Regions from separate parts of the Pseudarthrobacter sp. B907 genome, predicted to be linked through region 1. Evidence: riboswitches for the same ligand, from Rfam matches in the RefSeq annotation. Region 1 holds a riboswitch; the other holds the start of a gene.
What was found. Region 1 has a riboswitch for thiamine pyrophosphate ahead of ABLI39_RS13620 (ECF transporter S component). Riboswitches for the same ligand answer to the same signal wherever they lie in the genome.
Positions count from the first base shown of each region.

Region 2: it holds a riboswitch for thiamine pyrophosphate, as region 1 does, so the genes downstream of both, thiC (phosphomethylpyrimidine synthase ThiC) here and ABLI39_RS13620 (ECF transporter S component) in region 1, are expected to answer to the same signal.

Region 1 is NZ_JBEEQE010000016.1:34,962-42,347, reverse strand. Features, by position in the region: gene ABLI39_RS13625 (ABC transporter ATP-binding protein) at 1-1,402, opposite strand, end outside; gene ABLI39_RS13620 (ECF transporter S component) at 1,416-2,048, opposite strand; TPP riboswitch at 2,117-2,257, opposite strand; gene ABLI39_RS13615 (heme-degrading domain-containing protein) at 2,335-2,883, shown strand; gene ABLI39_RS13610 (DUF4235 domain-containing protein) at 2,925-3,188, shown strand; gene mnhG (monovalent cation/H(+) antiporter subunit G) at 3,240-3,638, opposite strand; gene ABLI39_RS13600 (MrpF/PhaF family protein) at 3,628-3,906, opposite strand; gene ABLI39_RS13595 (Na+/H+ antiporter subunit E) at 3,903-4,448, opposite strand; gene ABLI39_RS13590 (Na+/H+ antiporter subunit D) at 4,445-6,055, opposite strand; gene ABLI39_RS13585 (Na(+)/H(+) antiporter subunit C) at 6,052-6,594, opposite strand; gene ABLI39_RS13580 (Na+/H+ antiporter subunit A) at 6,591-7,386, opposite strand, start outside.
Region 2 is NZ_JBEEQE010000002.1:159,531-166,916, reverse strand. Features, by position in the region: gene ABLI39_RS02325 (RpiB/LacA/LacB family sugar-phosphate isomerase) at 1-165, shown strand, start outside; gene ABLI39_RS02320 (DNA-directed RNA polymerase subunit alpha C-terminal domain-containing protein) at 728-1,207, opposite strand; gene thiC (phosphomethylpyrimidine synthase ThiC) at 1,630-3,360, opposite strand; TPP riboswitch at 3,358-3,465, opposite strand; gene ABLI39_RS02310 (amino acid permease) at 3,688-5,139, opposite strand; gene ABLI39_RS02305 (alpha/beta fold hydrolase) at 5,774-6,553, opposite strand; gene ABLI39_RS02300 (hypothetical protein) at 6,792-6,926, shown strand.

The DNA of each region.
Region 1 (7,386 bases):
GCACGGTGGCTACCGAGAGCCGACGCTTTTCGCCGCCGGAGAGCGTGTAGGGGTTGGCGTCCACGAGGTCGCGCAGCCGCAGTCGCTCCAGCAGCTCGTCCACCCGCTCTTCGCCGCGGCCCAGGTGGCGGGGGCCGAACATCAGCTCATCCAGCACCCGGCCGGTGACGAACTGGTGCTCGGGTTCCTGGAACACCGTGCCGATCCGGGCGATCAACTGCTGGGCCTTCCACTTGTACGGATCGATGCCTGCGCCGGCGCTCAACTCGGTGGTGGCGGAGACGCACCCGGCAACAGGTTCCAGCAGGCCGGCCAGGGTCAGGGCGAACGTCGACTTGCCGCAGCCGTTGGGGCCGGTGATGGTCAACGCCTGCCCGGCCCGGACCTGGGCCGTGATCCCGGACTGCACCGGCGCGGGCGGGACCGTGCGGAATCCCCCCAGCAGGCCGGTGCGGCGGGGCCGTTCGCGGGAGACGGCCAGCCCCTCGGCAGCGAGCAGCAGCTGGGCGGCATTTGAGCCCGCCGGGCCGCCACCGCGGGTGATCCCGTCTGCCACTCCGCTGCGCGCCCGCGTAGCCGGGACGTGGCCCGGCACCCAGACGCCGGCGGCGATGAGCATGTCCCGCGCCTGCTCCAGGACCGTCTCGGGCGGCCCGTCCAAGAGCACGGCGGAGTCCGCGCCGGACCCCGGCTGCAGCACGACGATCCGGTCCACGAGGTCTTTCCAGACGGCGACGCGGTGCTCCACGACCACCAGTGTGGCCCCGGTCTTGTCCACGCAGCGGCCCACGGCGTCGCGGACCTCCAGGACACCGGCGGGGTCGAGGTTGGCGGTGGGTTCGTCCAGCAGCAGCAGCCCGGGCCGCATCGCGAGGATCCCGGCGAGGGCCAGCCGCTGTTTTTGGCCGCCGGAGAGCGCCGACGTCGGGTGCTCCAGCGGCAGCCCGCCGAGCCCGACGTCGTCGAGCGCTTCCGCCACGCGCCGCCAGATCTCCGCCGGCGGGACGGCGAGGTTCTCGGCGCCGAAGGCGACGTCGTCGCCGACCCGCGAGAGCACCACCTGGGTTTCCGGGTCCTGCTGCACCAGGCCGGCCCGTCCACGTGCTGCCCGGGGCGGGACAGCGTCGATCAGCAGGCTGCCGGTCTCGTCGGCGTCGTCCGCGTCGGCGGAAGCGGCTGCGGAAGCGGCTGCGGACGGGCCGGCGCCCTCCCCCAGCACCCCCGCCAGGGCGTGCAGCAGCGTGGACTTGCCGGAACCGGAAGGGCCCAGCAGCAGCACACGCTCGCCCGGGCGGATATCCAGGTCCAGTCCGCTGACGGCCGGACGTGTCCGCCCGGCGTGCCGCCAGCCCCAGCCGCGGGCGGTGACCGCGGCGGGCCGTACGTCGTAGACAGGAGTCATGCGTGTGCGGGCATCAGGAGAACACGGGTTCCGATGCCGCCTTGCGGGACGCGAACGACGCGAGCACCCCGGTCTTGGCCAGCCCGCGGGTGGCCAGCCAGGACAGTCCGCCGGCGATCACGGCACCGGAGACGGCGCAGAAGACGATGTAGGCGAACTTGTCACCGGTCTCGTAGGCGATGTTCCAGCCCCAGGGCAGGAAGGAGTCGTTGAGGCCGCAGAACAGGCCCGCGCCGGCTCCGGCCAGCAGGGACACCGGCAGGTTGAACCGCTTGTACAGGAACGCGGCGAAGACGAGCTCGGCGCCGAGGCCCTGCACAAAGCCGGAGAACAGCACGGAGGCGCCGTATTGGGAACCCATGATCAGCTCACCCGTGGCGGCCACGGTTTCGCAGAACAGCGCTGCTCCCGGTTTGCGGATGACCAGCATGCCCAGCACCGCCGGGATCATCCAGCCGCCGGCGTAGAGCCCGGTCAGTGGCGGGTAGACCGCGTTCAGCGGCACGGCTACGAGGTTGGCGCCCTGGGACCAGGCCCAGAAAATCACGCCGCCGGCAACAGCAATCAACGCGGCCAGCACAATGTCGACCACACGCCAGCTGTATTTGCCGGTGGCCAGTGTCTGCTTTGCAGAAATATCAGTCATATCGTCCTCCTGAGGTACAGGAGGGGAGGGTGTTCCGGCTGCGCGCGGCTTCCGCCACGGGTGCCGGGCACCCTGAGAACTCGACTCCCTTGCGCCGGTACTAACCGGATCAGGTTCGAGGGTCTGCGGCTGTCCGCACTCTCAGCGCCCACCTGTGGATCCCCGGACTGCTCCGGATTGCCGACGGCGGCGCTCCCCTGTCGTATTTAAAATCGCCCTTGTGGGCTGGGCCAGTTTACACCCGTTGGGGTTGCGCCGCGGCAGAACGTAACGGAAGCTGAATCCCATGAGCGACGCACCAGGGCCTTCCCCCGACTACGACCCGGACTCCGCGGAACCGCAGCCGCCGGGATCCCTGGCCGCGCTCATCGGCCGGATCCTGACGGAAATCGATGAACTGCAGTTCGAGTCCTTCAGCAAGGACGACGCGCTGGAGCTCGGGTTCCTGCTGGTGGAGCTCGGCCGGCAGCGCAACCACCCCATCGCCATCGACATCACCAAGGGTGAGCAGGTGCTCTTCCACGCGGCCCTCGAGGGTGCCACCCCGGACAACGAGCGCTGGATCAGGGCCAAGCAGCGCACGGCCTCGCGGTATGAAGTCCCGTCGCTCCTCGTGGGACTGCGGGCCCGGGCTGCCGGGCGCAGGATCGAGGACAACGCCTGGTTCGACCAGCTGGAGTTTGCCGCCCACGGCGGCTCGTTCCCCGTCTACCTGCGCGGAACCGGCGCGGTGGGCACGGTCACGGTCTCGGGGCTGCCGCAGAAGGCCGACCACGAACTGGTGGTCGAGGCCCTGACCGAATTCCTCGGCCGTCGGGGCGCCAGGGGAGGCTAGGCTAGGGGAAGCCCTGTTCCCTCCCGCAAGGAGTACGCCGCATGAACATCTTCATCAAACTGCTTGGCACCGGCATCAGCCTCGTCGCCGGTTTTGTCGGCACCAAGGTGGTTGACACCGTCTGGGAAAAGACCACCGGCAACAAGCCGCCCAAGGGCCACGACGACGACGTTCCCACCACCCTGCGCCAGGCCCTGACCTTTGCCCTGATTTCGGCCTCGGTCAGCGCCATCATCCAGGTCCTCGCCAACCGCGGCACGCAGCGCGCGATCACCCGCTTCGCCAAGACCCAGGATCTGGTCTAAACCGCTTGGTCTAAACCGCCTCGTCCAGAGCGGCGGGTCCCGGCGGCGGCGTCACTCGACGTCGTCGTCGGTGAACCCGCTCTTGCCGGCCGCCTGCTGCACCACGGCCTCCAGCTCGTCCGCGCTGAGCAGCTCCGGGTGCAGGTGTTTGGTGCGGTAGCCGGCCCGGCCCACCATGTGGGCGGAGACCGGAACGGTCAACAGCTGGAAGATCCATGCCACCACCAGCACCGGCCACACCCACCAGGTCCGCAGCTGCAGCCCCACGGCGCAGAGCAGCAGGAACAGTCCCAGCACCTGCGGCTTGGTCGCGGCGTGCATCCGGCTCATCAGGTCCGGGAACCGCAGCAGGCCGATCGCGGCGCCGAGGGACATTACCGCCCCGAGCACCATAAACACGGCCGAGACGGCGTCGATCACGGCGTCGGCGGGGAACGTCTCAGGATTCATTGGGCTGCTTCCTCCGGTCTGCCACAAAACGGGCCACCGTCACCGAGCCCACAAAGCCGATGATGGAGATGGCCACCAGCAGCATCAGGTTGTTCAGGTGGCGGTTCACGGCCATGTCGATGCACAGCGCCGCCCCGAGAATGGCGAGCAGCACGTCGGCGGCCAGCACCCGGTCCAGCAGCGAGGGCCCGCGCGCGATGCGGATGATCGCCCCGCCGGCGGCGAGGGACAGCACGACGGCGGTAATGGCCAGGACCAGGGGCATCATGCGCCCACCTCCTGTTTCAGGGCGGAGAGTTCGGCCTTGGTGCCCATGATCCGGATCAGCCCGGCCTCGGTGTCGCGGACTTCCTTGCGGAGCTTGGCGGCATCCTCGGCGTCCCGGACGTTGATGCCGTGGATGTAAAGCGTGGACGTGGAGCGGTCCACCTCCACCACCAGCGAGCCCGGGATCAGCGAGATGACATGCCCGGTGGCCGTCACCAGCAGGTCGGAATGGCTCCGGAGCGGGACGGCGACGACGGCGCTGATGACCCGCGGCCCCCGGACCACGGCCAGGAACAGTACCTGGAAGCTGGCCGCCACCACCTTGGCCAGAAACACCAGCGCGAACGGCACGGCACGCAGCACGTTGAAGCGGCCGCCCAGCTCCACCGGCGGCAGGTAGAACACCCGTGCCACCACCACGGCGATCAGGGCGCCGAAGAGCAGGTTGCCGGCGCTGAAGTCCTGCCAGAGGGCGCCCCAGACGATGACGAGCCAGACCAGCAGCGGCAGCTCCTGGCGCAGCGAGATCCGCTTGCGCGTCATTTTGCCCCCTCCTGCCGCTGCTGCGCGATCACCGGGGCCTGGGCCTCGTCCCCCAGCACGGCCTGGATGTAGGAGGACCGGTCTAGCATCTCGGAAGCCGATTGCCCGGCGACTTGGAACAGCGGCCCGGCGAAGACCGTCAGCGCCACCCCCAGCAGCACCAGCCCCAGCGTGGAGCCCATCATGGTGCGCGGCAGCAGGGTCACGTTCTGCTGGCCGGCGCGGTCCCCGGCCGGCTGGCCGCCGGGGGCTGCGAGCAGCACGGGATCCGGGTGTTCGGCGTCCTCGGGTTTGCGCCAGAACGCGCGGTTCCAGACCCGGGCGACGGCCAGCAGGGTCAGCAGGCTGGTCAGCACGCCGCCGGCCACGAGGGCGTAGGCCAGCGGGGTCCCGAGGGCAACACCGGCCTGCAGCAGGCCCAGCTTGCCGAGGAAGCCGGAGAGCGGCGGGATGCCGGCCAGGTTCATGGCCGGCACGAAGAACAGCACGGCCAGCAGCGGCGAGAGCTTGGCCAGCCCGGCGATCCGGTCCACCGAGGAACTCCCGGCGCGGCGCTCGATCAGGCCGGTCACGAGGAACAGGCTGGTCTGGATGGTGATGTGGTGCGCCACGTAAAACACCGCGGCCGCGAGCCCCGCTACCGAGGACATGGCCAGGCCGAACACCATGTAGCCGATGTGGCTGACCAGGGTGAAGGACAGCAGACGTTTAATGTCGCTCTGCGCCAGGGCGCCCAGGATGCCCACCACCATGGTCAGCAGCGCCGCGACCATTAGCGGGGTATTGAAGGTGTCTCCAGGGAACAGCAGGGTTTCGGTGCGGACTATCGCGTAGACACCCACCTTGGTGAGCAGGCCGGCGAACACGGCGGTGACCGGGGCCGGCGCCGTCGGATACGAGTCGGGGAGCCAGAAACTCAGCGGGAACACGGCGGCCTTGATGCCGAATGCCACGAGCAGCAGCACGTGCAGGAGGTTTCGGGTCCCCTGGTCCACGTCGGCGAGCTTGATGGCGAGGTCCGCCATGTTGATCGTCCCGGTGGCGCCGTAGATCATGGCGATCGCGATCAGGAACAGCACCGAGGACACCACCGAGACCACCACGTAGGTCACGCCCGCGCGGATCCTGGGGCCCGTCCCGCCGAGGGTCATGAGCACGTAGCTGGCGGTCAGCAGGATCTCGAAGCCGACGTAGAGATTGAAGAGATCGCCGGAGAGGAAGGCGTTGGACACTCCCGCGACGAGGATCAGGTAGGTGGGGTGGAAGATCGACACGGGGGCGTCGCTGTCCCCGTCGGCCATGCCCTGGCCGGTGGCGTAGACCAGCACGGCGAGGCTGACGGCCGAGGACACCACCAGCATGAGCGAGGAGAACTGGTCCACCACCATCACGATGCCCCATGGCGGCAGCCAGCCGCCGATGTTCACCGCCGCCGTGCCGCCTTCCCAGACGGAGGCCAGCAGCCAGCACTCCAGCAGCAGGGTCAGGGACAGCAGCGCAATGCTCACGGTCCGCTGCGCCCTGGAATGCCGGATGAGGAGGAAGGTCAGGGCGGCCCCGAGGATGGGGAGGACGACGGCGAGGGGGGCGAAGCTGGCGATGTTCACTTGGTCCCTCCGTCCGGGCCGGCGCCGATGTTTTGGGATCCGGGCTGTTCCTCCGCCGCGGCGTCCACGGCCGGCATCCGGCGGGCGCCGGCCTGCACGACGTCGTCGCTTCCGGCGGCGGACACCAGCGGGAACTCAGAGGTCTCGGCCGGGATGACGGCGTCGTCCTCGGCGTCGAAGCTGGGGGTCTCGGCCACGCGGCGGTCCTCGGCGTCGTCCTGGATTTCATCCTGCCGGGCCAGCACCCAGGTGCGGTAGATGATGCCCAGCATAAAGGCCGTGACCGCGAAGGAGATCACGATCGAGGTCAGGATCAGCGCCTGCGGGAGCGGGTCGCTGTAGTCCCCCGCGGGGGTGTCCTTGCTGAAGAGCGGGGCGAGCCCGGCGTAGCCACCGGTGGCCAGGATCAGCAGGTTGGTGGCGTTGGCCAGCAGCATCAGGCCGAGCAGGACCCGGGTGAGGCTGCGTTCCAGGAGCAGGTAGATGCCGCAGGCGTACAGGGCTCCCATTACCGTCAGCAGGGTCAAGTTGACGCTCATGTTATCCCCTTGGCGGTTGTTTCGGCCGGGACGCCGTTGGGCTGGCCGTCGTCGAAGAGCGCCCCGGGCTGCTCGTCCGGCTGGTCTTCCGGCCGCTCTTCGAAATGTTCGTCGATTTTCGCGCCAAGGCTGCGCAGCACGTCCAGGGCCAGGCCGACGACGACGATGTAGACGCCGATGTCGAAGATCGTGGAGGTGACGAATTTGATGTCGCCGAAGACCGGCAGCCACAGCTCGATCACGGCGCTTTGGAAGACCTGGCCGCCCAGCAGCAGCGGCACAATGCCGGACGCCGCGGCGGTGGCGAGGCCGATCCCCAGCAGCGCACCGGCGCTGACCGGCGTGGCCTCGCGCAGTTCGAAGCGGCCCCCGGCGAGGTAGCGGATGGTGAGCGCCAGCCCGGCGGTGAGGCCGCCGGCGAAGCCGCCGCCGGGCAGGTTGTGGCCGGCGAGCAGCAGGTAGAGGGAGAAGACGATCATCGAGTGGAAGATCAGCCGGGTGACCACCTCGAAGATGATCGAGCGGCGTTCCGGGGCCATGGTCCGGCCGGCCACCAGCCAGGCGTCGCGCGCCGACGCCGCGAAACGACGGCTCATGGCCAGGGCCGCGTTGTCCCGGGTGTTGCCTGCCACGCCCGCCCGGCGCCCGACCGTCCCCTCCGCCACCGACGCGGACGGACCGATGCGGTCGCCGCGGCCGCGGACGAAAATCAGGCTGGCGACGCCGGTGGCCGCGAGCGCCAGCACCGAGATCTCGCCGAAGGTGTCCCAGGCCCGGATGTCCACGAGGGTG
Region 2 (7,386 bases), on a different contig from region 1:
CTTGGTGACGGCTACGAGAGTTGGGAAGGATTCCACGAGTACCACAAGATCGGTTATATCGAGTGCGAAAACTTCGATTACGAGACGTTCAAAGCGAACGGATTCCGCGTGGTCGACCCGCAGGAAGCAGATCTCGGCCCCGAGCCGTTTGGGCTGGCGTATTGAAATACGGGCCGGAATGAGCGTTCAGGGTTTCCGCGACACGGAGGCTTCCGGCGGGGTTCGTTGGGCTGACAGCGTGGCAGAGCTGGCCGCCGCCACCGGTATCGACCCCGCGGGCCTTGAGGGCACACTGACCGAAACACGCCGCTATGCCAACGGCGAGGCCAAGGATGTCCGTGGACGCACGTTCTGGGGAGCGCTGTTGGCCGGCAGGGTGGGAGCCATCGCCGTTCGCACTGCCCTCTTCCGCATCCAAGGTGAGCTGCGGGTAAACGGGGACGCATGTGTCCTTCAGGAATCCGGGGACCCCATCATTGGGCTGTATGTCTCGGGCGGAGCCGCCATGGGAATTTCCGGACACGGGGCGGCCGGCTACTCGGCCGGCAACGGGCTTCTGCCTGCCCCGGCCTGGCCTTTCTGGCGGACGAACCCGTCGCCCGGGAAACTGCCGGATCCTGAGCCGTCCCTCGGATTATCCGCCAGTGAGATGTGGTCGCTGGGGCGCCGGGTCCGATGCGGCTGTTGGTGTCGCGTGCTCACTCTACGGAGGACAGGGTTGGGTTCGTTACGGGCCGGGACTGGCGTCAGTGGAGGTAACCCAAGTGTTGTGGTTCTTGATATGGCGGTGGTTCTTGGCGCTGCTCAGGGCTCGGCTGGTTGATGCGCGGGTGAACGCGGAGGGCAGGGTCTCCGGTGGGGCGAGCGCGAGGTTTTCCAGGGCGAGGGCGGTTTCGATGATCTTTAACGATTTTTCGCCGAGGCCGGTGATTTCGGTTATGAGGTCTTCCCTTGACCGGCTGATCAGCTGTCCAACGGAATTGATGCCGCTCCGCAGGAGGGCATTGGTGATCCTCGAGGGCAGGGCCAGGGCGGAGAGGGGGCGAACCCGGGTGAGTTCGCGGTCCCGGAGCACACGGGCGTTCACCTGCCGGTGGCCTGGCCCGCTGAACGGTTCCGGCGGGAATGGTCCGGGGGAGGCTGAGGAGCCAGCGAGATGCGAGGTGACGTCCGGGATGTCAATCGCGTCGTGGCGGGCTGGCTTCATGTTGCTTCTCTCGGGGCAGTCGTGCACTCGCGCGCGTCCGTTGCTTGTCAGTGTCGGACCTTGATTGGATGCGGTACATCCGGCGCGGTGAGCCGGTGCACCGGAGTGCGTTTGGATTGACATTTTGGCAGCATCAGCGGCTTCAGGACGCCAACGGCAATGACAGGTTCGACTCGAGCTGGGGGACGGGGCTACCGGCTCGGCGGCCGTGCGGCCCTGGGCACGACGTTTGCCCGCGCCGTCTTCTCGTGACCGCAGCACGGTGGAGACAATCGATCCTGTGCGGCCATTGTGAGGTCGCCTGGTGGGCATGTTCCCCCACGGCTCTGCTGCGCCTTGCCACTGTTGAGCCCTCAGCCAGGCTGTGTTAGGGGCGGGGGTGGTGCCCGGGCCTGCTGCGGTGACTGCAGGCCCGGGGGTTTCTAGGGGTTGAGGCGGACGGGTTCGGGGAGGTAGACCTTCCCACCGGATTCACGGAATTCGGCGGACTTGGTGTTCATTCCGGCGATCGCTTCCTGTTCGGACATGCCTCCGAACTGGTCGCGGATGTCCTGGGAGAGCCGCATGGAGCAGAACTTGGGTCCGCACATGGAGCAGAAGTGCGCGGTCTTGGCCGGTTCGGCGGGCAGGGTCTCGTCGTGGAAGGATTCGGCTGTTTCCGGGTCCAGGGAGAGGGCGAACTGGTCCCTCCAGCGGAACTCGAAGCGTGCCTTGGACAGGGCGTCGTCGCGTTCGTGGGCGCCGGGGTGGCCTTTGGCGAGGTCGGCTGCGTGGGCGGCGATCTTGTAGGTGATGACTCCGGTCTTGACGTCGTCCTTGTTCGGCAGCCCGAGGTGTTCCTTGGGCGTGACGTAGCAGAGCATAGCGGTGCCGTAGCGGGCGATCTCGGTGGCGCCGATGGCAGAGGTGATGTGGTCATAGCCCGGTGCGATGTCGGTCACCAGCGGCCCCAGAGTGTAGAAGGGGGCGCCGTCGCAGAGTTCCTGCTGGCGTTCGACGTTTTCGCGGACGAGGTGGAAGGGGATGTGCCCGGGGCCTTCGACCATGACTTGCACGTCGTACTTCCAAGCACGCTTGGTAAGTTCGGCGAGGGTGTCAAGTTCGGCGAACTGGGCGGCGTCGTTGGCATCGGCCGTCGCGCCTGGCCGCAGGCCGTCACCGAGGGAGAACGCGACGTCGTACTTGGCGAAGATCTCGCAGAGTTCATCGAAGTGCGTGTAAAGGAAGTTCTCCTGGTGGTGGGCCAGGCACCAGCCGGCCATGATCGACCCTCCGCGGGAAACGATCCCGGTAACCCGGTTGGCGGTCAGCGGCACGTAGCGCAGCAGCACCCCGGCGTGGACGGTCATGTAGTCGACGCCCTGCTCGCACTGCTCGATCACGGTGTCCCGGTAGATCTCCCAGGTCAGGTCATTGGCCTCACCATTGACTTTCTCCAGCGCCTGATAGATCGGCACGGTGCCGATCGGTACGGGTGAGTTGCGGATGATCCATTCGCGGGTGGTGTGGATGTCATCCCCGGTGGAGAGGTCCATCACCGTGTCGGCTCCCCACTGGGCCGCCCACTGCAGTTTGTCCACTTCCTCGGCAATGGAGCTGGTCACGGCCGAGTTGCCGATGTTGGCGTTGATCTTCACCAGGAAGGCCTTGCCGATGATCATCGGCTCAGATTCGGGGTGGTTGATGTTGTTGGGGAGGATGGCCCGCCCGGCAGCGACCTCGGCGCGGACCAGCTCGACGTCACAGTTTTCCCGCACGGCGACGAACCGCATCTCGGGGGTGATCACGCCCTGGCGGGCGTAGTGCATCTGGGTGACGGTCTTACCCTCGAGGGCGCGGCGGGGCACCGGCTGCGCACCCTTCCATTCAGCAGAAGCGGCACCCCGGCGCACTGCGGACTTCCCGTCGTCGAGCAGGTTCCGTTCCCGGCCGCCGTAGGGCTCGGTATCGCCCCGGGCTTCTATCCATGCAGACCGGAAAGGCTCCAGCCCGACCACCGGGTCACTGCCCGGACCGGCGGTGCGGTACACCGTGAACGGTGGATTCTTCACCCCGTTCGGGGAGTCCTCCAAGGCGATCGCCGTGACAGGGACGCTAATGCCGTGTTCCGGGTCGCGGGCGTACGCGAGGGAATGCGAATTCATGGAGCTCATCGGTGGTTTCCTACTTCCTTCGCCGGCATGACCCGGACAGGTTCAACGGTCGCAGACTGCATCAGCCCGATCTCAGCCCCTGCAAGGGCACCCGTGTGGATGTGATCGATCCTACAGAAGCTTCGCCGGAGGTGGAAAATCCCTTGGACCGGTAACGACGGTGCCCCGCATGCGATCCGCCGGCTGGCGGCGGCGCGGCGCAGGCTGACGGGCACTATTGGCTCTGCCGAAGTTGTCGAGGTCTCTGTGTGGGAGCTTCCGTCGTGGCCCGACGGAGGATGCGTCGAGTTTGTTGATGAACTTACCCGGCCAGCGGGCAACGTTCGCCTATTCGGAGATGGACAAAGCTTTCCATTCCTCGATCCGGGCTTGCTGTAGCGGCGCCTTGCGGTTGAGGTACCAGGCTGCGCCGAGCAGAAGAAACCAAGCAGGTGCCACCACGAGAGCCATCCTGGTGTCATCTGCCTGGGCCAGTGCCACGAGCATGAAGCCGAAGAATGTCAGCACCACATAGGGCATGAAGGCGGAGCCGGGCATCTTGAACGTTGAGGCGGCGTGCAGGGCCGGGCGGCGCCGGCGGAACACGATGTAGCTGACGAGGATCATGGACCAAACGAACATCGTCAGGACGGAGGCCACGGACGTGACGATCGTAAAGGCGCCAATAACGGAATCGCCGGCATAGAGCAGGACCAATCCGGCCAGCAGGAAGATGCAGGAGAACAGCAGGGCGTTCTGCGGGACCTTGCGGACGCTCAGCTTCCCGAATACCTTCGGCGCGTTGCCGTCCTGGGCGAGGCCGTAGACCATGCGGGAGGTGGAGTAGATCCCGGAGTTGGCGCTGGAGGCCGCGGAGGTCAGGACCACAAGGTTGACCACCACCGCGGCGATGCCCAGCCCGGCCAAGGTAAACATGCCGATGAACGGGCTGCTGGCCGGATCGATGCTGCGCCAGGGGTTGACGGCCATGATGACCACGAGGGCGCCCACATAGAACAGCAATACCCGGATGGGGATGGAGTTGATGGCCCGCGGGAGGTTCTTTTCCGGGCTCTTGGTTTCCGCGGCCGCGGTGCCCACAAGTTCGATGCCCGCGAAGGCGAAAATGGCGATCTGGAAGCCGAGGATAAAGCCGAATGCGCCGTGCGGGAACATCCCGCCGTCGTTCCACATGTTGGCCAGGTTCGCCACAGCGCCGCTGGGCGACGTGAAATGCGTGGCGATCATGACAACGCCCGTCGCTATCAACGCGATGATCGCGACCACCTTGATGATGGCGAACCAGAATTCCGTTTCACCAAACGCTTTTACGCCGGGCACGTTCAGCAGGATCAGGACCAGGGGTGTGATCAGGGCCGGGATCCAGAGCGGGGTGCCAGGCGCGAGCTTGTCGACGTAACCGGCAATAGCCACGATGTCGGCCACTCCGGTGACCACCCAGAAGAACCAGTAGGACCAGCCGGTGAAAAAGCTTGCCCACGGACCGAGAAGGTCGCCGGCAAAGTCGCTGAATGACTTGTAGTTCAGGTTCGAAAGCAGGATCTCGCCCATGGCCCGCATGACGAAGAACAACATGGAACCAATGATCATGTAGACGAAAATCACGGACGGTCCGGCGAGGGAGATAGTTTTACCCGACCCCATGAACAGGCCGGTGCCGATTGCGCCGCCGATGGCGAGCAACTGGATATGGCGGTTCCCCAGGGCACGGGCGAGATGTGGTTCGTGGTTGTGTTCGGAGGCGCTGGTCCTGGTCTCCGAGATGGTGCGTTCAGACATGAGCTTCTTTCCTTCTTACGGCCGGCGGTGTGGCGGTAACCGTGGCGCCGCGACACCGACCAGGCGGCTCCGTCGAGGATGTGACGGAGATAACAGCGGGGTGGTGAATTAAGACTAGGGGTATGTTTCCAGCGCGAGGCGGGGAAAATTGCTCGGGCTTAAGTCTCTTCCTCGTGCACTTACTGGCGGTGTCGGCGGGTCGCGGGCTGCTGCGAGGTCCCGTAAGGGATCTCCTCCGGCTTTCTGCCGCGCTTCGCGACGCATCCGGGCCCTTCCTGTAAGAAGGACCCGCATGAGCTGATCATCGCTTGCGGTCCGGAAGTTACGCGACAAACGTCGACCATGTGAACTACAAAAGTCGTCCAATGTCACATGCTGGTCACCGAAACGACCATGCTCTCCTTCGACATCCCCGCCGGCGTGCCGGGGGACCCCCTGCACGCCGTCGTCATCTGGAGCACCCTATTGGGAGACACGCCCTAGCGGCGGCGGTCCAGGTGAAGCCGGTTCCCCACTTCGGGACTGGCGACGTCGATGCCTCCCGAGACTGGGGCATCATCCCCGGCCGTTGCAGGTTCCGCTTTTCTGAAGCCAGCTCAACGTAGATGGCCTCGCTCCGGCGTTCAGCCGCAGCTCAGGCGGTGCTATCGAGGATCAGCCGCGCCGTCTCCGTTGGTTGGTCCCAGTGCGGGAAGTGACCGCAGTTTTCGAACCAGTGGAGCGTTGCATCCGGGAACAGCTCCGTGGCCCGCGCCGCCTCGCTGGGAGCGGTGACCTTGTCCTTCCGCCCCCATCCGATGACCAGTTTGCCCTTGAGTGAACCGGCCGGTGCTCCTTCCTGGCGGGGTCCGTGAATCAGTGCGTTGAGGGCCGGGTCCAGACTGGTTGATGTCTTGAACCCGCGAAGTTCATGTAGGACCAGGTCCTGGGGCAGCTTCCATGGGTGGGCGGAGAACTGAGCCAACAGGGCCGTGCGGCCTACGGGGTTGCCCGTGAGGAAGGGGAGCGCCGGTTGGATGCGGCGCACCAGTGCGACGGATGCTTTGATGCTTGCACCAAAGATCGCTGCCTGGCGGTTATTCCAGAATCCCCCAGGGTCGAGTGCGATTGTCGTGCCGGCGTGCCCTCTCCGTGCCATTTCCATCGCCATGCGGGCGCCCATGGAGCTGCCTACCAGATCAAGGTCACCCAGTTCCCGGTCGCGGATAAAGGCTTCGACGGCATCGGTCAGCGTGGCAATGGTGGTTTCGCCGGTCAGCGGCGCGGATTCGCCGCAACCGGGGAGGTCGATGGCGATGACGTCGCGTTCAGCGGCCAGCGCCGGGATTATCGGGTTCCAGTTGCCAATACTGGAACCGAGCCCGTGGATCAGCAGGAGTGGCTTACCGGAGCCTTGCCGGGTTGAGTGCAGCATGACTTCACTGTAGTGGGCGGCGCAACATCTCTGGCCAGGGGTCATTTGTTGAAAGCCCCGACGGTGCAGCGATACGCGGTTAGGCGGCGCGTCCAACACGACTCAGGGCGAACACATCGACAGGCTCAACGAGCTTGGTGCTGGTCCTGAACCGGTGGACACATTATGGAATAAACAGCGTTCACACGCGCCAGGTGGGCGACGAGTCACGCCAGGCGGCCGGCGTCCAGCGAGGAAAATGGACCATCGGGAAGCCCAGGGCAAGACCATCGTGGAGGAGGCAGGGCACTACGCCAACGAAGAGAACCTGTACGTCTCGGCCACAAAGCGGGCCAATGGGGAACCGGCCACCGACGAGGACGCCAACGCCTGAAAAGGCGGACGTTTCACGGCAGGACCAGGTGTGTTTCAGGGCAAGGGAGCGCCGCGCTCTGGCGATGCGGGGTGCGGCGGTTTGGGGGAGGCCTTTGGTGGGGAGAATTTGGGGTGTGGACAGTGTCCACACTTTGGGTCACGGACTGGGCCGTACCGGTGCCGGACTGGCCCGGATTCCCTGTTTTTAGGCGGTAGTCCAGTGTTTGCAGGGGCTGGAACCCGGTTCGAGTCCCACCTCGGGCACGTGTTTTCCCTGTTCAGGGGCTTCTTGGTGTTTTTTCGTGTGCACATTGTGCACACTCCCGCCTCTGATCTGTGGCTCGGGTGCGTGGTGTCCCGGGCGGCCTATTTGGTTGTGTGTGGGAGCGGCCGTTTACGGCGGTATCGCCCTGTGGTGTCTTTGGTGGGCTTTCATCCTCGTTCGTCCCTTCCGGTGGATTTACTCGATCAGCACTTCA